DNA from 2 places in the Thermomonospora cellulosilytica genome. Region 1 is predicted to be linked to the other one. Evidence: riboswitches for the same ligand, from Rfam matches in the RefSeq annotation. Region 1 holds a riboswitch; the other holds the start of a gene.

Region 1 (11,362 bases):
TCACCGCCGACATGCGCGACCCGCAGGCCGTTCTCGACCACCCCGACACCAAGCGGCTGATCGACTTCGACGAGCCGCTGGCGGTGCTGTACCTGTCGGTCGGGCACCACCTGCTCGACGCCGACGACCCCCGCCGCGTCCTGCACCACGTCATCGACCGCGCCGTGCCCGGCAGCCACCTGGCGTTCACCCAGATCGTCTCCTCGGACCCCGAGCGCCGCGCGCAGATGGACGCCGTGGCCAACGCCGCCGGCATGCCCTGGAAGACCCGCAGCACCGCCGAGGTCGACGCCCTGCTGGAGGGCCTGGAGCCGGTCGAGCCGGGCCTCGGCGACATCAACGACTGGCGCCCCGACCCCGACCAGCCCCCGCTGGCCCCCGTCCCCGAAGAGCTGAAGCAGTACGTCGGGGCCTCCAAGCTCCGCAACGACCTGCACGAGTACGGCGGCCTGCTCCGCAAGCCCTGACCCGTCTCCGAGACCGCCCCGCGCCCGCCCGCCGGGAGGAACGCGTCAGGCGGGCTTGCGGGCGATGAGGAGGAGGGCGCCGGCCAGGGCGCCCAGGAGCTGGCAGCAGGCGATGGCCAGCAGGAGGCCGGTGGCGCCAAGGTGGGCGGCCAGGGCGCCGGTGAGGGCGGCGCCGAGGGCGGCGGAGCCGATCTTGAGGCTGCCGCCGGTGGTGTTGACCTGGCCGAGCCGGTCCGCGGGGGCCTCGCGCTGGCGGACGGTCAGGGTCGCGGCGAACACCGGCCCGTCGCACACGCCCGCCAGGGCGAACCCGGCCAGCGCCCAGGGCATCGACGGGGCCAGCGTGATCGACGCCAGCGCCAGCCCGAACGCGACCATGCCGGCCAGCAGCACCCGTTCGGCCCGCCGCGCCGACAGCCAGCGGGCCGAGGCCAGCGACCCGGCCAGCGACCCGGCGGCGAACGCGGCGATGAGCCGGCCGCCCGCACCGGCCGGCTCCCCGAGATGCTCGGCGAACAGCACGGCGGTGACCGCGACGCCGCCCATGCCGAGGAACGCCATCGTGGTCGCGCAGGTCACGGCCCGCAGCACCCGGTTGGCCGCCAGCACCACCAGACCGCCGGCGATCACCTCCAGGAGCGGCCACCGGGCCTCCGGCGGGCGCGGGCCGGCGGGCGGCGCCGGGGGAACGGCCAGGAAGGGCAGCAGGACCAGCCCGAGCGCGGCGCTGCCCACGACCGCCAGCCCCGCGTACCCGGCCCCCGGCCCGGCGGCCAGGGCGGCGGCCAGCCCCGGGCCGGTGATCGCGGCGACGTTGTAGGTCGCCGCCTCCAGCCCGTACGCGCCGGTCAGCCGGTGGGCCGGGACGAAGCGGGGCAGCAGGCCGGTGAGCGCCACCACGATCGGCTCGGTGCAGCCGACCGCCACGGCCAGGACCAGCGCCAGGAGCAGCGGCACCCGCCCGGCCACCAGCATCAGCAGCGCGGCGGCCAGCACGTAGCAGCCCGCCAGCGCGAGGGCGAAGGTCCGGGGGCGCCTCGTCCGGTCCAGGGCGTGCCCCACGGCGGGACCGGCCACCACGTACGGGAGCATCACCCCCGCCTGCAGGAACCCGGCCAGCGCGGCCTGCCCGGTGCGCGCCTGGACGACCAGCACCAGCCCCGTTCCCAGCCCCTCGGCGGACACCCGCAGCAGCGTGGCCGCGCCCAGATGCACCGTGTGGACGGGGGCCCGCGGGGTCATCGGCGCCGCTCAGGGGCGTTGGGGGGAGTGCGCATGCCGGTCCGAGCATAGAACGGCGACCCGGGTTTGAGCCGCCCCCCACAGGTCATGAGTCCGGATCAAACGGTCCCCTCGGGACGTTCGAGCATAGGCTGGCCAGAGTGACCCATACCTACCGTGTCGAGAGCGAGGTCGGCAGGCTCCGTACGGTGCTGCTGCACCGTCCGGGGGCCGAACTCAAGCGGCTCACCCCGCGCAACAACGACAAGCTGCTGTTCGACGGGATCCCCTGGGTCGGCCGGGCGCAGGAGGAGCACGACGCCTTCGCGCAGGCGCTGCGCGACCACGGCGTCGAGGTCCTGTACGTGATCGAGCTGCTGCAGGACGCCCTGGAGTACGACGACGCCCGCCGTGAGGCCATCGCCGAGGCGATCGACGACCGGCGCCTGGGCGACCGGCTCCGCGCCGTGGTCGAGAGCCACCTGCAGGAACTGGATCCCGAGCGCCTGGCGCACACCCTGATCGCCGGACTGGCCCACGAGGAGCTCAAGTCCGCGCACGGCCTGGTCTACCGCCTGATGGACCCGCGCGACTTCATCATCGACCCGCTGCCGAACCTGCTGTTCACCCGGGACTCCAGCGCCTGGATCGGCCCACGGGTGGCGGTGACCAGCCTGGCGATGCGGGCCCGCCGCCGCGAGACCTCGCTGACCCGGCTGATCTACGAGCACCATCCGCGGTTCCGCGGGGTGGAGCTGGTCTACCGGCCGGAGCTGGAGCACGTGGAGGGCGGCGACGTCCTGCTGCTGGCCCCCGGCGTGATCGCGGTCGGCACCGGCGAGCGCACCACCCCGGCGGGGGTGGAACGGCTGGCCCGGCAGGTCTTCGCCGCCGGGGTCGCGCACACCGTGCTGGCCGTCCCGATCGCGCAGGAACGGGCCACCATGCACCTGGACACCATCTGCACGATGGTCGACGTCGACACCGTCGTGATGTATCCGCCGGTGGCGTACTCGCTGACCGCCTACACCGTCCGCCCCGACGACGGCGACCTGCGGATCTCGGAGGAACGCCCGTTCCTGGAGGCCGCCGCCGAGGCCATGGGCACAGGCCGGCTCCGCGTCATCGACACCGGCCTGGACCCGGTCACCGCCGAACGCGAGCAGTGGGACGACGGCAACAACACCCTCGCGATCGCCCCGCGCCTGGCCGTCGCCTACGAGCGCAACACCGAGACCAACGCCCAGCTCGAGGCCGCGGGCATCGAGGTGATCAGGATCGCGGGCAGCGAGCTGGGCAGCGGGCGCGGCGGCCCGCGCTGCATGTCCTGCCCGATCCGGCGCGACCCGGTCTGAGGTCTGGATGCTCGGGCGGTGTCGACGGGGGCACGACAGCGCCCGAGCTGGGCAAGACCATACAGCCCCGGTCCCGCCAAGGGGCCCGGTGTGCTCGATCGCACATTCCCCGCCGCCCCTCGGTGTCCCCCGCCCCAACGCCGCCGGGCGGGCGGGGCGGCTCAGCCGCCGGCGAGGCGGGTGTGGTTGAGGCGGGCGGTGGAGCCCACGACCCCGGTGTCGTCGTCGGTGAAGGCCGCGGTCTGGGCGAGCTTGGGCACGGAGCCGCCGTGCGCGGGGGCGTTGCGGGGGGCGTTGAGGACGGCCCAGACGGTGGTGCAGCCGGGCTCGTGGCGCACGCCCCAGTGTTCGGCGAGGGCCTCCACGATGCCGAGGCCGCGTCCGCCGAGCGAGGACAGGGTGGGCCGGCCGCGGCGGGGCTCGGTCATCGCGCCCCCGTCGCTGACCGCGACCTCGATGGCGTCGCCGGTGCGGATCCAGCTCACCCGGACCTGGCCGGACGGCAGCGGCCTGGCGTGCCGGAGCGCGTTGCTGAGCAGCTCGCTGATGATCACCGCCGCGTCGTCCACCACCCCGGAACGCACTCCGGAGGCCAGCAGCTCGGAGCAGAGGCGCTTACGGGCGACCGCGACGCTCGACGGCGCGTGCGGCAGCAGTACGACGCTCGACGCCCTCACCTCCCCCGGTCCGGTGACGATCCGTCGGCCATGCTACGACCGAAATGCCCTGATGCGGACAGCTGGAAACACGCCCGAAATGCGGCCTCCGGGTCCACCCGCCCCTCCGCGCCGGTCCGCGCCCCGGCCCGGCGGCCGGACGGCGACCCGGCCCGAAAAGGCGCGAACACGCCCTCATCGGGACAACGAGCGATCGGCCCTCCCGTCACGGCCAATCACCCCCAGACCCGTGCCGATGACGAACGAATCCGCATCTTGACCTATCCACCTGTGAGCGGGATTACTCCTCTCATCGGCGTTTCGTCCGTCACATCACCGACATCGGGGATGAATCGCCTGATCAGCCCTTCGAAGCCCTGAAAGGCGATCACGACGGTCGGACGACCGCAGCGGAGCGAGGATCGTCCGAACCGTTACCTCGGGGGTCTGGGGGTCGTCCCCCAGCTCGGCAGGCCGGACGACCGCAGCGAAGTGAGGATCGTCCGAACCGTCACTCCGGGGGTCTGGGGGTCGTCCTCCAGGACGACGGGGATCAGTCCGCGGGGCGGAGGGTCAGGCGCATGGTGGTGCCGCCGCCGGGGCGGGAGTGCGCGGAGACGTCCCCCTGCTGGGCCTGGGCCAGCCGCTTCACGATGTACAGGCCCAGCCCGATGCCGCCGAAACGGCGGCGGTCCCCGGCGTCGCCCTGGACGAAGCGCTCGAAGATCCGCTCGTGGTCGCCGGGGGCGATGCCCACGCCCTCGTCGGAGACCGTCACGACCAGGTCCCCGCCCTCGGCCCAGGCCCGGACCGACACCGTGCCGCCGTCCGGGGAGTACTTGAAGGCGTTCTCCAGCAGTTGGCCCAGGATGATGTCGGTGGCCATCCAGTCCCCGCGCACCGGCGGCAGGTCGTCGGCCACCTCCAGCTCCACGGTGTGCAGCTCCGACAGCGAACGGAACCCGGCCACCGACGCCTCCAGCAGCCGGGCCAGGTCGAACTTCTCGATCGTGATCTTCAGCTCGCCCGCCCCGGCGCGCGAGCCCAGCAGCAGGTGCTCCACCAGCCGGCCCAGCGCGCGGGCGCGCTCGGCGATGGTCTCCACCGCCAGCCGCCGGTCGGCGTCCGAGAGCTTGTCCCACCGGTTGACCAGCGTGCTGGCGAACCCCTGCACCACCGTGATCGGGGTGCGCAGCTCGTGGCTGGTGGTCGCCAGGAACAGGTCCTTGGCCTCCTCCAGGTCCTTGGCCTCGGTGACGTCCCGGAAGTCCACCACCAGCTCGCCGGTCTCGGTGACCTCGGCGCACAGCACGTTCAGCCACACCCCGGACGGCAGCCGCTGGGTGAGCGTCTCGCCGGGCGCCGGGACCTCGAACGGGGGCGGCTTGCCGAGCGCGTCCGCGGCCGGGACGCCGGTGAGCCGGCGGGCGGCCGGGTTCCACTGGCGGACCAGGCCGCGGCGGTCCAGCACGGCGATGCCGTCCGCGCTGGAGTCGATCACCGCGCGCTCGTGGGCGCGCTGGCGGACGGCCTCGGCGTAGGCGACCGCGTTGCCGACCGCGACCCCGGCGTGCCCGGCCAGCAGCTCCAGCAGCTCCAGCTCGGCGTGCCCCACCTTGCGGCCGGAGAACAGCGCGTACAGCGCCCCGTACGGCTGGTTCTGCAGGTACGACAGGCCGAGCGCGATGGTGTGCAGGCCCGTCAGCTCCGACCAGATCAGGTCGCCCAGCCGGCGCTCCCCGGTGGCCAGCATCACCGTCTTGCCCGACCGCAGCAGCTCGCCGACCAGGCTGGGCCGCAGGTCGGCGACCGCGCCGCGCATGCGCTCGGGCAGGCCGTGCATGCTGACCAGCTCCAGCCGCTCCCCGTGGATCCGCACGAAGCCGCCTGCGTCGGCCCCGGTCAGCTCGATCAGCGCGGTGGTGATCCGGTCCAGCACGGTGCCCAGGTCCAGCTCGGCGTTCAGGTCGGCGACCACCTCGTTGAGCCGCCGCACCAGCCGGGCCCGTTCGGCCATGTGGTGCTGCGCCACGTCGGCGTCGTCGACCGGGTGGTAGACGCCGACCCAGCCGAGCAGCCCGCCGGACGGGTCGTGCAGGGCGCTGGTGTCGATCCGCACGTCGATCAGCCGCCCGTCGCGGCGGAACCGCCGGGTGGCGATGGAGATCTGCCCGCCCTGGCGGACCCGCTCCAGCACCGCGTTCTGCTCGGCCTGCAGCTCGTGCGGGATGATCGGCGGAACGCGGCCCAGCACCTCGCCGGCCGACCAGCCGAACATCCGCTCGGCCGCCGGGTTCCACAGCGACACCCGCATCTGCTCGTCCACCGCGACGATCGCGTCGGCCGCGCATTCGATGACCGCGCGGACGATCGCGTCCTGACCGCCCGGAGGGTCTGGAGGGGGAGCCACGCCTGTCATCGTGCCACCGGTCCACTCAGTGCGCCGGGCGAAGCCGGATGGAAGGTTCCCACGTCAACAGCCATGTCACCGCAGGATCACCACCCGATCGGCACGTTCGGCGGAACGCCGGGCACTCTACCGGGAGGTAACGGGCTCCGTGGCGGCGGCCCCGCCGGACGGCCGGATCCGGCCCGCCGCCAGCGCGGCCAGCCCGGCGGCCAGGAACGACAGCAGCGACGCGCTGGTCCACGGCTGCGGGGTGAAGCCCAGCAGCTCCCGCAGGTCCGTCCACAGCGCCGACCAGCCGCCCACCGAGCCCGGGTTGATCAGCTGGTACGTCACGAAGCCGATCGCCCAGGCCGCGATCATCCCCCACCGGGACGGGGCCGCCGCCGACAGGTTCCAGCCGCGCCGCCCCCGGCCGAGGAAGAAGTCCACCGCCAGCACGCCGAGCATCGGCACGAACACCGACCCGATCAGCGACAGGAAGCCCGCGTAGTCGCCCATGTCCAGCACCAGCGCCAGCCCGGTGATCAGCGCGCCCAGCGCCACGGCCAGCACCCGCCGGTCCGCCCTGGGCACGATGTTCTGGATCGACACGGCGGTGGAGTACACGTTGGCGAACGACTGGTCGGCCTCCCGCAGCACGAACACCGCGAAGAACCAGGCCCCCAGCGTCACCCCGAGGAACGGCGTGTAGACCTGTGCCGAGTCCCCCGCCACCAGGGCGAGCGCCAGCAGGCCGAGCACGTAGGCGATGATCTGCGTCGCCGCGTACGCGACCGTCGCCGCCCCGAACGCGCCGCGCGCGCTGCGGGCGTGCCGGGTGTAGTCGGCGGCCAGCGGCACCCAGGAGATCGACACCGCCAGCGCCGCGTCCGCCCCGGCCCAGAACAGGCTCCACGACTGCGTTCCGGACCCGGGGGCGGCGCCCAGGTCGGGCAGCGGCTCGCGCAGGAGCTGGAGGTAGAAGTACACCAGCGCGATCATCACGGCGGCGGTCACGTACCGGCGCAGCAGCCGCACCGACCCCAGCGGCCAGATCGCCAGCACCGTGGTCAGCACGCCCGCGGCCAGCACGTACGCCCAGCGCGGGACGCCGTCGTACAGCTGCCGCGCCGCGTCGGCGATCACGATCAGCTCGAACGTGCCCCAGCCGACGAGCTGCACGATGTTGAGCGCGGTCGGCACGTACGACAGCCGCGCCCCGAACAGCCCGCGCAGCAGCACCATCGCGGGCTGCCCGGTGCGGGCTCCGGGGACGGCGGCCAGGCCCAGCATCAGCCCGCCCAGCACGGTCCCGACGATCATCGCGACGATGCCCGCCGTGATCGGCAGTTGCGCGGCGCCGTTCTCGTCCGGTGCCAGCACGGTGTACGCGCCGGAGAAGGCGAACAGGCTGACGCCGAGGTTGGCCCAGAACGCGCTCTGGTCCCAGAAGCCCAGGACCCTGGGGGCCTCCTCGTCGAGGGTGTACGGGGCCTCGTCGCGAGGCGCGTCCTGCGTGGCGGCACGCACGACTGATTTCACGGCACGCTCCCTACGCCGGCATTACCCGGACAGGTTCCTGCGGTCGGCGACGCCGTCGTGTCGCCCTCTCAGCCCGGTCGGCCCGAGCTCCCGCGCGATGTCCACTTGTGGTCGGGAAGATCGTACATTGCCGGAATTCCAGGTCTGCGCCTGGCCGTCCGGTTTACGCTGCCCCCGTGACACGCACCCGCACCGGCCTGCTGGTGGCCGCCGCCCTGCTCGCCCTCACCGGCTGCGGTGAGGTCCGCCAGGCCGCCGAGGAGGGCTTCGAGCTCGGCAAGCGCGAGGGCATGATCGAGGTCGTCGGCGCCACCGCCATCGAGCAGGAGACGGGCGTCGCCGTCAACGGCGACCTGTCGTGCACCGTCCAGGGCTCCGACCCCGCCGCCACCCCGGTCACCTGCCGGGGCGCCGCCGCCGACGGCCGGGAGGTCACCCTCACCGGGACGATCACCTCCACCGCCCCCCTGAGCGAGTCCGACTGGGTGCGCGGCGACTTCGTCGTCCAGGCGGGCGGCGAGGAACTGTTCCGCGCCGACTGCCTGGGCAACTGCTAGGCCACGTAGGGCTCGTCGGAGGTCTCGGAGACCATCGGCAGGCCGGCGGCGGCCCACTGCTGCATCCCGCCGTCGACGTTGCGGGCGGTCCAGCCGGCGTTGTTGAGCGCCACCGTCACCTGGGCGGAACGGCCTCCCACCCGGCACACCACGTACACCTCGCGGTCCTGCGGGATCTCCGCCGCCCGGTCGTTCAGCTCGCTCATCGGGATGTGCACGGCGTCCGGCGCGTGCCCCGCGTCCCACTCGTCCTGCTCACGGACGTCCAGCAGGTACGCGCCCTGCGGCACCTCGGTCACGCCCACGGCCGGAACGTCCTGCCCGAAAAACATCACGCCCCCATGGAACCGTGTGACGCCCCCGCGCGTCGAATCCGCATGCGGTACCGGACGCCACTGACCACCGCGGCGGGCGTCGCCACGTTCGCCGCCATCGCACTGACCGGCTGCGGCGCAGAGGACCCCGCGGGCGCCCCGCCCGCGAGCGTGTCCCCGGCCCCGCGGACCGAACTGACCGTCGAGGTCCGTGACAAGCCCGGCATGCCGGCCGTCATGTGGACCCTCACCTGCGACCCCGCCGGCGGCACCCATCCGAGGCCGCAGGCAGCCTGCCAGGCGCTCGCGGCGGCGGACCGGCCGTTCGAGCCGGTCCCCGAGGACGCCGCCTGCACCCAGATCCACGGCGGCGACCAGACCGCCAGGGTCACCGGCACCTGGCGCGGCGACAGGGTCGACGCCCGCTTCACCCGCCTGAACGGCTGCGAGATCGCCCGCTGGCAGAAGGCCGCCCCCCTCCTCGCCCCCACAGGCTGATCCGCCCGTTCGACCCGGGCGCCCTCCCGCCGCGACCTACGATCGGACGGACGATCCGACCGCGACCCAGGAGCGCCCGGCATGACGATCTGGCATGAGCATCAGCACGAGCCGATCACATGGGAGGCGTACCTCGACATCGACGAGGAGACCCGCCGGGATCTGGAGCTCGTCGATGGATACGTCGTGCCTCGCGAGCAGCGCGGGCGTGACCACCAGAAGGTGGCCACCAGATTGTCGCTCGCCCTGGAACGTGAGGCCGTCGCGGAGATGCGCCGCACGGGCCGCGCGGAGTGCTACGAGACCAACACCGAGGTCGATGTGCTGCTCTGGGAGAGGCCTCCGACCGCCCGCAAGCCCGACGCGGTCCTTCATCGCTGTCTGCCGGAGTTCGAACAGCTCGCGGCCGAGCATTGCCTGATCGTCGTGGAAGTGCTCTCGACCTGGTCCGATCGGCGTGATCGCGTCTACAAGATGGCGGACTACGCCGACGCCGGCATCCCGCACTACTGGCTGGTCCAGTTCGACAAGGTCGGGGCCGTCGCCATCGAACGCTACGCCCTCACCGGCGGCAGAGGACCCTACACCCACATCGGGACGACCCATCGCGACATGGGGCCCGAGGCCGTGCACGTCACTTCCCCGTTCGGCATTCGCGTGCTGTGGGAGGACCTGGAAGTGGCCCCGAAGGTCTGAGACGCGCTCCGCGACGAGGACACCGGCGAGTCCCGGCCCCGGCGGTCACTTGAGGAGGCGGGACAGGCGGCGGTCGGCGAGGGGTTTGCCGCCGGTCTGGCAGGTGGGGCAGTACTGCAGGGAACTGTCGGCGAAGGAGACCTCGCGGACGGTGTCGCCGCAGACGGGGCACTTCTGCCCGGTGCGGCCGTGGACGCGCAGGCCGGTCTTCTTCTCGGCGCCGGCGGCCGGGCCCGGGGAGCGCTCGACGGCGTCGCGCAGGGTGGTGCCGATGGCCTCGTACAGGGCGCGGACCTCCTCGTCGGACAGGCTCGCGGCGATCTTGAACGGGGACATCCGGGCGGCGTGCAGCACCTCGTCGGAGTAGACGTTGCCGATCCCGGCGATCACCTTCTGGTCGCGGAGCAGCCCCTTGATCCGGGTGCGCCGCCCGCCGACGATCTCCCGGAACGCCTCCAGGGTGAACGCCTCGTCCAGGGGGTCGGGCCCCAGCGCGGCGATCCCGGGCACCTCGGCGGGATCCCGGACGACGTACACCGCCAGCCCCTTCTTGCTGCCGGCCTCGGTCAGGTCGAACCCCGAGCCGTCGTCCAGATGCACCCGCACGGCCAGCGGGTTCCTGCCCCCGGGCCGCACCGGCCGGGTGGGGACCTGCTCCTGCCAGCGCAGCCATCCCGACCGGGCCAGGTGCACGACGAGATGGATCCCGTCCACGTCCAGATCGAGGAACTTGCCGTGCCGCGTCACCCCGCCGACGCTCAGCCCCTGCAACGCGGTCACGGGCGGGTCGTAGGTCTTCAACGCGGAGACGGCGGCGACGTCGATCCGGGCGACGGCACGGCCGACCGCACGCTCGCGCAGGAACGAGGCCAGCGCCTCGACCTCGGGCAGCTCGGGCATGCCCCAGTATCCGCATGCGCCGCCCCGTCCTGTCCACACCCCTGTGGATCACTGTGGACACACCTGTGGATAACTCCGGGCGGCCTCTGCCGCCCCACTTTGTGCATATGCATACCTGTGCAAATCCCCTCATCCGGCATCCGTCTCCCGAAGCCGACATCCACAACTCCTGTGGATAACGGGCGCTCATCGCCGTGGCGCGCTTGACCGCCGCACCCCCGACGCGGCGGCGAGCGGGCCTTGGGGTGCGAACGACCTGCGTGAGGTCGCGGCGGGGCTTGCCCGCTGCCGTCGGAGGGGGCGGGGGATGTCCGGGTTGTTGCTCGAGGCGGGTTTCGGGCTGGTCGTCGGGTGGGGGCGATGGGTGGGGCTGAGGCCGGGCACAGCGTGTCGCGTTCCACGGTGTGGCAGGAGGGTCAGTTACCCCCTCCTGGTATCTGAGCACCTATGATGCAGGTCTCATAAACGGGTAGGGGGTAGGGGTTGCCGTTCGGCCGCGAGGGTGGCAACATCGGAGGCGTGATACCCCCCAGGGGTAATTGAGGAGGATTTCGGATGAGCACGAGCACCTACACCGTCGTCGGGATGACCTGCGGGCACTGCGTCGCCTCGGTCAAGGAGGAAGTGGGCGAGGTGCCGGGGGTGACCGGTGTGGAGGTCGACCTGGCGAGCGGGCGGATGACCGTGACGGGCGAGGGCGCCCTCGACGACTCCCGGATCCGGGCGGCCGTCGAGGAGGCCGGTTACCAGGTGAAGGGCTGATCGAC
Region 2 (11,362 bases), 3.6 Mb from region 1:
CTCGTCCGGCTGGACCGCCCGCTCATCGTCGACATGAGCGGCGTGGCGTTCTGCGACGGGAGCGCGCTGCGGATGTTCTCCGCCGTGGAGGGCGAGTGCTCGCGGCGGCGCGTCCCGCTGGCGGTCGTGGGGCTGCGCGAGTACCTGGAGGGGCTGTTCCGGGCGTTCGGGCTGCACGAGCGCATCCCGCTGTGCACCACCCACCAGGACGCCCGGTGGTGCCTGCTGCCGCTGAGCGACGCGGAGATCGCCGCCTGGCCCACCGGCTGACCGCCCCGGCCGCGCCGGGGCCTCAGCGGGCGCCGGGCGGCTCCAGCCCGGCCGCGGCCAGCTGCCCGGAGGTCAGCAGGGCGGCGACCGGCCCGGGTTCGCGCAGCCGCCGCAGGCGGTCGGCGGCCTGCCGCTTGCGCGCCGCCAGCCGCCGCCGGGACGCCACCCGCCAGAACCTGGCGCGGTCGGCGGGCGAGGGGGCGGGCGCGCCGGACAGCTCGTAGCCCAGCGACCGCAGGTGCCGGCCGGCCTCCGCCTCGCACAGCGCGACCTCCCAGGGCGCCAGCCGCCGCACCCAGGTCCCCGAACGGGCCGCGCTCACCCTCTCGTGGGTGCGCCGGTGCCAGACCTTGCGGCTCGGCACCGCCTCGGGGGCCACCGCCGACGGCTCGGCCATCTGCGGGCCGTACTCGACGCCGAGGAACTCGCACAGCCGTCTCAGCTGGTGCTCGGGGTCGTCGACGAGGTCCTCGTAGCGCAGCTCGTGGTAGGAGTCGGGGCCGAGCAGGCGGGCGGCGCGGCGGCCGGCGTCGATCGCCTCGATCCAGGTCGACAGCGCGTGGTAGGAGTCCAGCTTGTACCAGGGCATCTCCTTGAGCGAGGCGACGCAGTCGCGGCCGTCGCGGATCAGGTGCACGATCTGCGCGTCGGGGAACAGCCGCAGCAGCACCGGGATGTACTGGAAGTAGCCGGGCCGCTTGTCGCCCCAGCGCGGCTTGTCGAACCGCCGGGCGTACGCGCGGAACACGATGCCCAGCGCCGACCCGAGCGTCCCAGGTCCGGCGACGATCTCGTCGATCACCTTCTGGGCGTCCAGGCCGAGGTCGCCGAACCGGGTCTTCCTGCGGTCGGTGATCCACCGCGCCAGCGTCTCCCGGTTGGCGGGGTCGGCCAGATCGCCGAAGCCGGTGCGCTCCTCATAGGCGGCCAGCAGGAACCGGGTCTCCGGCGGAATCGCGATCTGCGGATGGGCGTGCAGCATCAGCTGCAGCAGGGTCGTCCCCGACCGGGGGCAGCCGACGACGAAGATGGGCCGGTCATTCGTCGGACGCATGCAGTCAGACTCTACTTGCGCAGCGTATCGCCCGCTAGAGGGGGTCCGGCGGCGTCCCGTGGCGCCCGCTGCGGAACGGGCGCCACGGGCGCGGGTCAATCGCGCGGCCGCGGGATCGGGGCCTTGTCGACGACGCCCGCCTTGAGCATCGTGGCGTAGGACAGCACGGTGCCGGCGGGCGCACGGGCGACGGCGGGGTCCACCACGACGGTCCGCTCGCCGAGGAACGCGTACGTCCTGGGGTCGAAGACGTACTCCACCCGCGTCCCGGCGCGCCGGTCGATCCGGGCGGCCGCGACGCCCTTGCGGCCGGTGCCGTCCCGGGCGTCCCGGACCACCGTGACGCCGGGGATGGCCCCGGCGGCGCGGAACAGCGCGGCCCGCTGCGGCGCCGGCATGTACGCCTCGTAGAGCATGCCGAGCACTCGCGACCAGGCCTCCCGGTGGGCCTCCTCGTCGTCGCCCAGGCCGGTATACAGGTGCCGGTACATGCCCCGGGGATCGGCCGGCAGCCGGCTCAGGTAGGCGTAGTCCGTGCGCAGGTATTCCGGACGCTGGTCGAAGTCCAGCAGCTTCTCGGGCACGCCGGTCCGTGCGGTGCGGGGCGCGGTGGCCGGCAGCGGGTATCCCGGGTACGGCCGGGCGGGCAGCACCGTCTCGAGCACCACGGCGTCCAGCGACGGGCCGTTCACCGGCCACCACGTCGTCCGGCGCCCCCGGGACAGGTAGCGGCCGTACACCCCGCCGCCCACGTCGCCCTCGACGCCGGCCATGGATTCGGTCTCGAAGACCAGGTACTGGCCCGGCCGGGGCCGCAGCTCGGTACGCGGGGCGTGGTCGGCCGCGCGGTCGAGCACCTCGACGGAGGCGTTGGGCATCACGTGCACGACCGGCCGCCGAGGCGAGGGGTCGTCGCCGCGAACGGCGAGGGTCCCTCCGGCGAGGACGAGGGCGGTGCCCGCCGCGGCCAGCATCACCACGGATCCACGGCGCGGCCGGAACGCGCGGCGGCCGGGGCGTTCCGCGACGGAGGCCCCGGAGACGGCGGCCATCAGCCGCTCCTCTTCGGCGCGCAGGTCGGCCGGGTCCGGCACCGGGACCTCGGCGCGCAGGTTCTCCAAGCGGGTCATCTCATCCACCGACGGGCTCCTCGCTAACGGTCGAAGTGGGGTTGACCCCGCCGAGCTCCCGGCGCAGCCTGGCGCGCGCACGGCTGATCCGCGATCGGACCGTGCCGATGCGCACGCCCAGGGCCTGGGCGGTCTCCTCATAGCTGAGGCCGCCCCAGGCGACCAGCAGGAGCGCGTCGCGGTGCCCGGCGGGCAGCCCGGCCAGCGCGGCGGCCAGCGCCCGGCGGGCCGCGACGGCGCTGACCCGCTCGTCGCTGCGCTCGGTGAACGGCGCGGTGACCGGGTCGACGCCGGTGCGCTGCAACGCCCGCAGCGCCCGGACCTCGGTGCGCACGTGCCGCCCGATCAGGTTGGTGGCGATGCCGTACAGCCACGGGCGCGCGTCCGGGCGCGCCGTGTCGTAGCGGCCGCGGCGGCGGAACGCCGCCAGGAACGTCTCCGCCACCACGTCCTCGGCGGCGTCGGCGCCCAGCCTGCGGGTGACATAGCGCTTGAGGGCGGGCGCGTGCCGGTGGAACAGCTCGGCGAACGCCTCGGGCTCGTGCCGGGACCGGGCGATGAGATCGGCGTCGGCCGATCCCGCGATCCGGCTGGTTTCGCTCATGTGGGGGCCTTCCGGCTCTCGGTCGGGACACCCGTTGTTGCCCGCCCGAGCGCCGCCGGTTCCCTCGGGAACCCGCTTCCCTCAGGAACCCGCGCGTTCGACCACGGCGGCCCACTCCTCCAGGAGGGCCTGGGCGGCGTCGTCGTCGGCGGCCTCGGCCCACAGGTGGGTGACCGCCTCGGCCGGGTCGGGCAGCACCAGCACCCAGCGGCCGTCGTCCTCGACCACCCGCACCCCGTCGGTGGTGTCGATGGTGCGCCGCCCGGCGGCCTCCACGACGCTGCGCATCACCCCGCCCTTGGCCGCCCACGGGGTCGGCACGGAACGGCGCAGCAGGTGCGCCTGGGGGATGCGCGCGTCGATCTGGGAGAGGGTCAGCCGGGTCCGGGCGACCAGGCCGACCAGCCGGACGAACCCGGCGATCCCGTCGACGGTGTTGCTGAACTCGGGGAACACGAACCCGCCCCGGCCGTCCCCGGCGAAGATCACGTCCGGTGCGGCGGCCGCCTTGGTCAGCGCGTCCTGGGAGGTGGAGATCCACTCCACCTGGACGCCGTGGAACCGGCAGACCTGCTCGGCGACCCGGGTGGTGGTGACCGGCAGCGCCACCCGCCCGCCCCGCCGCTCGGCGGCGACCAGGTCCAGGAACACCAGCAGCGCCCGGTCGTCGCCGATCAGCTCGCCGTTCTCGTTCACCATCGACAGCCGCTCGCCGACCGGGTCGAACCGGGCGCCGAACGCGGCCCGCGAGCTGGACACCAGGTCGCCGAGCCGCTGCAGGTCCCGCATCCGCTCGGCGAGGGTCTCGGTGGGGTTGGCCTCGTCCAGCCGGTTGTTCCTGGTGAGCACCTCCACCCCGACCAGGCCGAGCAGGCTGGGCAGCACCAGCGAGGCGGTGCCGCCGGCGCAGTCCAGCACGATCTTCAGCTCGGCCTCGCGGACGCCGCGCTGGTCGACCCGGGTGAGCAGGTCGCGGGTGTAGGTCTCCAGGGTGCGGGCCGGATAGCTGAGCTGGGCGATCTCGCCGGGGAAGGCGCGGCGGAACTCCTGCCGGCCGAACACCCGCTCCAGCTTGCGCTGCGCCGCCAGCGACAGGTCGGCGCCGTCGGCGTCCAGGAAGATGATGTCCACGCCCTGCGGGTCGCCGGGGGTGGTGCGGATGTAGATGCCGCCGCCGGCGTCCTCGCGGGCGGTCTCGAACCGGGTGACCGGCAGCGGGCAGGCCTCCAGGTCGGCGACGTCGATGGCGCTGGCGGTGAGCGCGCTGATGATCGCGCGCTTGAGGGTGCGGGCGGCGCGGGAGGCGTCGCGGCCGGTGACGACGGTGGCGCCCTTCTTGAGGGTGGTGGCGTAGGCGCTGGCCAGCCGGACCGCCAGCTCCGGGGTGATCTCCACGTTGACCAGCCCGGACACCCCGCGCGGCCCGAACAGGGTGCGCTGGCCGCGCGACTCCCAGATGACGCTGGTGTTGACCACCGCGCCGGCCTCGATGGTCTTGAACGGGTAGACCTTGACGGCGCTGGAGACGTACGCCTCGGCCTCGATCACGCACTCGTCGCCGACGACCGCGCCCTCCTCGACCCGGGCGCCGGCCATCACGTCGGTGTTCTTGCCGATGACGCAGCCGCGCAGGTTGGTGGAGGGGCCGACGAACACGTTGTCGTGCACCACCGCGCGGTGCAGGAACGCGCCCTCCTTGACCACCACGTTGCTGCCGAGCACGGTGAACTCGCGCAGTTCCACCCCGGCCTCGACCTTGGCGTAGTCGCCGATGTAGAGCGGGCCCTTGAGGACGGCCTCGGAGTCGACCTCGGCGCCCTCGGCGATCCACACGCCGGGCGAGACCTCGAAGCCGTCCATCTCCACGTCGACCTTGCCGGACAGCATGTCGGCCTGGGCCTTGAGGTAGCTCTCGTGGGTGCCGACGTCCTCCCAGTAGCAGTCGGCGACGTACCCGTACAGCGGGGCGCCCTCGGCGAGCAGCTTGGGGAACACGTCGCTGGACCAGTCCACCGGGACGCCCTCGGCGACGTGGTCGAGGACCTCGGGCTCCATCACGTAGATGCCGGTGTTGACGGTGTCGGAGAACACCTGCCCCCAGGTGGGCTTCTCCAGGAACCGCTGGATGCGGCCGGCCTCGTCGACGATGATGATCCCGAACTCCAGCGGGTTGGGCACCCGCTTGAGCCCGATGGTGACCAGCGCCCCGTTCTGCTCGTGGAAGCGCACCATGTCGGTCAGGTCGATGTCGGTCAGGGCGTCCCCGGAGATCACGCAGAACCGGTCGTCGCGCAGCGCCTCCTGGGCGTTCTTGACGCTGCCGGCGGTGCCGAGCGGGATCTCCTCGGTGGCGTAGCTCAGCGACATGCCGAGCTCCTCGCCGTCGCCGAAGTAGTTGCGGATCAGCGCGGCCAGGAACTGCACGGTGACCACGGTCTCGGTGAGCCCGTGCCGCCGCAGCAGCCGCAGCACATGCTCCATGATCGGCCGGTTGATGACCGGCAGTAGCGGTTTGGGCTGGTTGGCGGTCATCGGGCGCAGCCGGGTTCCCTCTCCGCCCGCCATCACAACGGCCTTCATGGAGTGTCGCGCTCCCTTCGCTCAGCCGGCCTGAGGTCCGGGGTCCAGCCCCGTCCCGCCGCCGCGCGGCGGATCGTGGACGCCGGTGCGGTCGGCCAGCAGGAGCTGCCGCACCTGGACCCAATAGAGGACGGCCGCCCACCAGTACAGCGCCGTTCCCCAGATGGCGAAGGACCAGCCGATGATCCTCGCTCCGGTCGCCACCGCGCCGGAGTGGTCGCCCAGCAGGAGCAGCGGGAAGGCGTACAGCAGGCACAGCGTGCCCGCCTTGCCCACCATGTGCACCGGCAGCGTGCCGTTGTAACCGAGCCTGCGCAGCACCGGGACGATGGGGGTGATGGCGACCTCCCGGCCCACCAGCAACAGGGTCAGCCACAGCGGGATGATCTCCCGTGCCGTCAGGCCGACCAGGGTGGCCAGGATGTAGAGACGGTCGGCGGCCGGGTCCAGCAGCACGCCCAGCCGGCTGGTCTGCCCGAGCGTCCGCGCCAGCATGCCGTCCAGCCAGTCCGACAGGCCGGCGGCGGCCAGCAGCGCCAGCGCCCACCAGTCGTGTCCGGCCAGCACCAGCCACAGGAACAGCGGCACGCCCAGCAGCCTGGCCAGGCTCAACGCGTTGGGCACCGTCCACACGCGGTCCACGGCCCGCCCGGCCGGCTCGACCGGTGCCTCCACCAGCTCACCTCCAGTCCCGATGATCCCGACCCTACCCGCCGCGCCGGGCCGGGCTCGGGTAGCGTCCCACCTCATGCGCTGGACCCTGCACGGAGAACGCTCCATTTACGTCAGTCCGTGGCTGGATCTGCGACTGGCCGACGTGGAACTTCCGGACGGACGCCGATTCGATCATCATCTGGTGCGCGTACGGCCGTCCGCCGGGGTGGTGGCCGTGGACGGGGAGGGCCGCGCGCTGCTGATCTGGCGGCATCGGTTCATCCCCGACAGCTGGGGCTGGGAGATCCCCGGCGGCCGGGTGGAGCCGGGCGAGGATCCGGCCGCCACCGCCGCCCGGGAACTGGAGGAGGAGACCGGCTGGCGGCCGGGACCGCTCCATCATCTGCTCGACGTCCGCCCCTCCCCCGGCCTCACCGATGGGATTCATCACATTTTCCGGGCCGAGGGCGCGGTGCCCGCCGGCGAGCCGACCGACGTGGAGGCCGAGCGGATCTCCTGGGTGCCGCTGGAGTCGGTGCCCGCCCTGATCGCCCGGGGCGAGATCGTCTCCGGGTCCACCGTGGCGGCGCTGCTCTACCTCATGACCGGGGCTTGCGGCAACGGGGCGGGCGCGGGTTAACGTCTGGGCGGCAAGACGCGGGAGCCCGGCGAACCGGGCTGAGAGTGCGGCTGACACGGCCGCAGACCGCTGGAACCTGACCGGGTAATGCCGGCGTAGGGAGTAGTCGAGTCGCCATGACCGAAGCTGCAGTGTCCGCTGCCCGCAAGACCTACCTCACCAGCCCCACCCGCCCCGACCTGCGGGTGCCGATGAAGGAGGTGCCGCTCAGCACCGGCGAGTCCGTGGTGCTGTACGACACCTCCGGCCCGTACACCGACCCCGCCTACGAGGTGGACGTGCGGCGCGGGCTGCCCGCCCTGCGGGCGAAGTGGATCGCCGAACGCGGCGACACCGCCGAGTACGACGGCCGCCCGGTGCGGCCCGAGGACGACGGCCGCCGCTCCACCAATCGCGACCGGGCCGCCCTTTCCTTCCGCCCCCCGCGCAGGCCGCGCCGCGCCACCGGCGGGCCGGTGACGCAGCGGGCGTACGCGCGGCGCGGCGAGATCACCCCGGAGATGGAGTTCGTGGCGCTGCGCGAGGGCGTGGAGCCGGAGTTCGTGCGGGCCGAGCTGGCGGCGGGCCGGGCGGTGCTGCCGGCCAACGTCAACCACCCGGAGATCGAGCCGATGATCATCGGCCGGAACTTCCTGGTGAAGGTGAACGCCAACATCGGCAACTCGGCGGTGGCCTCCTCCATCGAGGAGGAGGTGGAGAAGATGACCTGGGCGACCCGGTGGGGCGCCGACACGATCATGGACCTGTCCACCGGCCGGGACATCCACACCACCCGGGAGTGGATCTTGCGCAACTCCCCCGTGCCGGTGGGCACGGTGCCGCTGTACCAGGCGCTGGAGAAGGTCGGCGGCAACCCGGCCGACCTGACCTGGGAGGTCTTCCGGGACACCGTGATCGAGCAGGCCGAGCAGGGCGTGGACTACATGACGGTGCACGCCGGGGTGCTGCTGCGGTACATCCCGCTGACCGCTCGGCGCAAGACCGGCATCGTCTCGCGGGGCGGGTCGATCATGGCGGCGTGGTGCCTGGCGCACCACGAGGAGAACTTCCTCTACACCCACTTCCGGGAGCTGTGCGAGATCTTCGCCGCCTACGACATCACCTGGTCGCTGGGCGACGGGCTGCGGCCCGGCTCGATCGCCGACGCCAACGACGAGGCCCAGTTCGCCGAGCTGCGCACCCAGGGCGAGCTGACGAGGATCGCGGCCGAGTACGACAACCAGGTGATGAACGAGGGTCCCGGCCACATCCCGATGCACAAGATCAAGGAGAACGTGGACCTGCAGCGGCAGTGGTGCGACGACGCGCCGTTCTACACCCTCGGCCCGCTGACCACCGACATCGCGCCCGGCTACGACCACATCACCTCGGCGATCGGCGCGGCCATGATCGGCTGGTACGGCACCGCGATGCTGTGCTACGTCACCCCCAAGGAGCACCTGGGGCTGCCGGACAAGGACGACGTCAAGGCCGGCGTGATCGCCTACAAGATCGCCGCCCACGCCGCCGACCTGGCCAAGGGGCACAAGGGGGCGCAGGCGTGGGACGACGCGCTGTCGGACGCGCGGTTCGAGTTCCGCTGGGAGGACCAGTTCAACCTGTCGCTGGACCCCGACACCGCGCGCTCGTTCCATGACGAGACGCTGCCGGCCGCCCCGGCCAAGACCGCGCACTTCTGCTCGATGTGCGGCCCGCACTTCTGCTCGATGAAGATCACCCAGGACGTGCGGAGGTTCGCCGAGGAGCGCGGGCTGTCGGAGCAGGAGGCCCTCGCCGAAGGCATGAAGGCCAAGGCCGAGGAGTTCACCGCCTCCGGCGGGCGGGTCTATCTCCCGCTGACCCCCACGGACGGCTGACGGCCCCGGAGACGTTCGACCAGGACGACACGGACGGTCATCCCGGACGGTCCCGTTTCAGCCCGGCGTACAGGCGGCCCCCCTCGGCACGGGCCGCCTGGAAGCTCGCCCATGAGGTGAGGCCGATCAGCGCCGCGTCGCCGGGCCGGGCACGGCGGAAGTCGTCGACGACCGTCCGGTCGACCTGGTAGGAGGCCCGGGCGGTGAGCAGCGCCAGCCGCCCGGCCGGCACGTCGGCGGCGGGCAGCCCGGCGAGCATCGGCTCCACCCAGGCCCGGCTGGGCATGGCCGGGCCGTTCTCCCCGGCCATGCCGTCCGGCGGGTCCGGCAGGAGGGCCCGGACGGATTCCGGCACCGAACGCCGCCCGACCTCGGCGAAGGCCGCGGCCGCGCGCGCGAAGGCGCCGGCCACGTGCGGGCTGCCGGCCGCCCAGCGCATGTCCTCGGGCAGTGCCGCGTCGGGCAGCAGGTCCAGCGACCGCCCGGGGCGGCGGCCCCGGGCACCGGCCCGCATCACGCGGGCGAGCAGCCGCCTGGCGCCGCCTCGCAGCGCCGCCGGCACGCCCGGTGGGAGAGGCGAATCGCCCAGGAACACGTTGACCATGCGATTGAGGTAATGGAAGGTGACCGCCACCCCGACCAGCTCGGCGGCCTCGGCGTCCGTGCGGAGCATTCCGGGCGGTGCCGCGGGACCTCCGGACGGTCCCCCCATCCCCCAGGCCGCGATCTCGCGCAGCCGTGGATCGGCGACCGACGCGAGCCGTCCCTGGGAGACGGCGGTGGCGTCGCGCCCCGAGGCCAGGCCGTGCAGCACGGTGCCGTGCACCTCGACGCAGTAAGGGCAGGTGTTGCCCAGCGACACGGCGGCCGCCGCCGTCTCCTTGACCGCACGCGGCACGCGGCCCGAGGCCAGGAGCGTCTCCCGCAGCATCATCCAGCAGGCCGCGAGGGACTCCGGCACGGGGGCGTGCAGCGCGACCGGTGGGGCGAGCATGCCGAAGTCCTGCTCGACCTGCGCGTAGACCGCGCCGGCCAGCCCCTCCGCGGCGCCGTACGGCACCGCGGAGACGTGGCGGATCTGGACCTGTGCCCCTCTGCGGGCCGCCCGGGCCAGCATTCTGCTCATTGCCGGGCCGTCATCCGCGGATCACGCCGGGCACCAGCGGCTCCACCGCGCGGCGGGCGCTCGTGGCGCCGTCCGGCGCCGGCGCCCCGTACCTGACCGGTATGCCGCGCTCCTGCGCCGCCCGCACGATGGCGGGCATGGCACGTTCGGCCAGCGCGGCGATGGTCATCGCCGGGTTGACCGTCAGGCCCGTCGGCACGGCGGAGCCGTCGGTGACGAAGATGCCGGGATGGCCGCGTAACTCGTGGCGGTCGTCCAGCGCCGAGGTGGCCGGATCATCGCCGATCCGGCAGGACGCGAGCGGATGCACCGTGTAGGCGCCGACCAGGTCGTTCGTCCACGGCCGCACCTTGGCCAGCCCGTCGCGCTCGAGGATCTCGCGCACCGCGGCGTCCGCCTCGGCCCAGCCTCGCGCCGTGTTCAGGGTGGGGCTGTACCGGAGGTTGCCGCGCCCGAGCATCTGCTGGGAGATGCGCATGGCGTTGCCGGTGGCCGGGGGCGGGCCGAAGACCCCCTCGTTGTCGTCCTCGGACATGATGAAGATCGTCAGCCAGGACTGCCAGCGCCGCAGCATCTCCTTCTTCCGCACCCCGAACCAGGTCGGGGCGCCGGCGTCCTCGGCGTCCGGCGCCTGGGCCAGGATCGTGCCCAGGCCCGGCGGGAAGTACAGCTGCTCCAGCGAGAAGCGGGAGAACTCGGGCAGGTCTCCGTCCAGCCGGTCCCAGTTCGCCACGACCGGGCCGCGGCCGATCTGGTTGGCGGCATAGGCCAGGCCGCCCTCGCGGGAGAGCCCGAGCACCTCGCGCACCCGGTCCTCGTCGATGACCGCCGTGTTGAGGCGTTCGCCGTTGCCGGAGAAGTACCGGCCCACCGCGTGGGGCATCTTCCCCAGGTCGGCCTCGGAGCGCTGCAGGATCACCGGGGTGGCCCCGGCCCCCGCGGCGAGAACGACGATCTTGGCGTCGATCGTCCCGCTCGCCGTGTGGATGCGGTAGTCCTCGTCGTCGATGACGTTGTAGTGGACCCGGTAGCCGCCGTCGTCGGTGCGGGTCAGCCGCTGCACCTCGTGCAGCGGGCGGATCTCGGCGCCGTGCGCCAGGGCCGCGGGAAGGTAGTTGAACAGCAGCGACCGCTTGGCGTCGAAGCGGCAGCCGGCCATCATCCAGTTGCAGTTGGTGCACTTGTCGTTGTCGACGGCGACCGGCACCGGATTGGCGGTCAGGCCCGCGTGGGCGCACGCCGCCGCCCACAGCCCGCCGGCGTAGGTGACCTCGTTCCAGTCCTGCCCGGTGACCGGCAGCGCCTCGGCCACCCGGTCGTACCAGGGCTCCAGCGTGTCCCGGGAGATCGCCTTCGGCCAGATCCGGCGGCCGATGCTGCCCTGGCGGTCGAAGACGAAGCGCGGTGCGCGGGGCATCGCGGCGAAGTACACGACGCTGCCGCCGCCC

The links. Region 1 has a riboswitch for thiamine pyrophosphate ahead of HNR21_RS05935 (purine-cytosine permease family protein). Riboswitches for the same ligand answer to the same signal wherever they lie in the genome.
Region 2: linked by a shared signal. The riboswitch ahead of thiC (phosphomethylpyrimidine synthase ThiC) and the one ahead of HNR21_RS05935 (purine-cytosine permease family protein) in region 1 are both predicted to bind thiamine pyrophosphate.

What each region holds. Positions count from the first base shown of each region.
Region 1 is NZ_JACJII010000001.1:1,218,180-1,229,541, forward strand. Features, by position in the region: gene HNR21_RS05910 (SAM-dependent methyltransferase) at 1-467, shown strand, start outside; gene HNR21_RS05915 (MFS transporter) at 513-1,709, opposite strand; gene HNR21_RS05920 (arginine deiminase) at 1,850-3,043, shown strand; gene HNR21_RS05925 (ATP-binding protein) at 3,205-3,720, opposite strand; gene HNR21_RS05930 (PAS domain-containing sensor histidine kinase) at 4,253-6,118, opposite strand; gene HNR21_RS05935 (purine-cytosine permease family protein) at 6,236-7,630, opposite strand; TPP riboswitch at 7,621-7,734, opposite strand; gene HNR21_RS05940 (hypothetical protein) at 7,807-8,187, shown strand; gene HNR21_RS05945 (rhodanese-like domain-containing protein) at 8,184-8,519, opposite strand; gene HNR21_RS05950 (SSI family serine proteinase inhibitor) at 8,565-8,999, shown strand; gene HNR21_RS05955 (Uma2 family endonuclease) at 9,081-9,695, shown strand; gene HNR21_RS05960 (Fpg/Nei family DNA glycosylase) at 9,741-10,595, opposite strand; gene HNR21_RS05965 (heavy-metal-associated domain-containing protein) at 11,151-11,357, shown strand.
Region 2 is NZ_JACJII010000001.1:4,800,767-4,812,128, reverse strand. Features, by position in the region: gene HNR21_RS22500 (STAS domain-containing protein) at 1-270, shown strand, start outside; gene HNR21_RS22495 (sulfotransferase family protein) at 293-1,324, opposite strand; gene HNR21_RS22490 (CU044_5270 family protein) at 1,420-2,454, opposite strand; gene HNR21_RS22485 (RNA polymerase sigma factor) at 2,456-3,058, opposite strand; gene HNR21_RS22480 (mannose-1-phosphate guanyltransferase) at 3,140-5,638, opposite strand; gene clsA (cardiolipin synthase ClsA) at 5,660-6,313, opposite strand; gene HNR21_RS22470 (NUDIX hydrolase) at 6,333-6,932, shown strand; TPP riboswitch at 6,940-7,051, shown strand; gene thiC (phosphomethylpyrimidine synthase ThiC) at 7,049-8,788, shown strand; gene HNR21_RS22460 (carboxymuconolactone decarboxylase family protein) at 8,826-9,914, opposite strand; gene HNR21_RS22455 (GMC family oxidoreductase N-terminal domain-containing protein) at 9,925-11,362, opposite strand, start outside.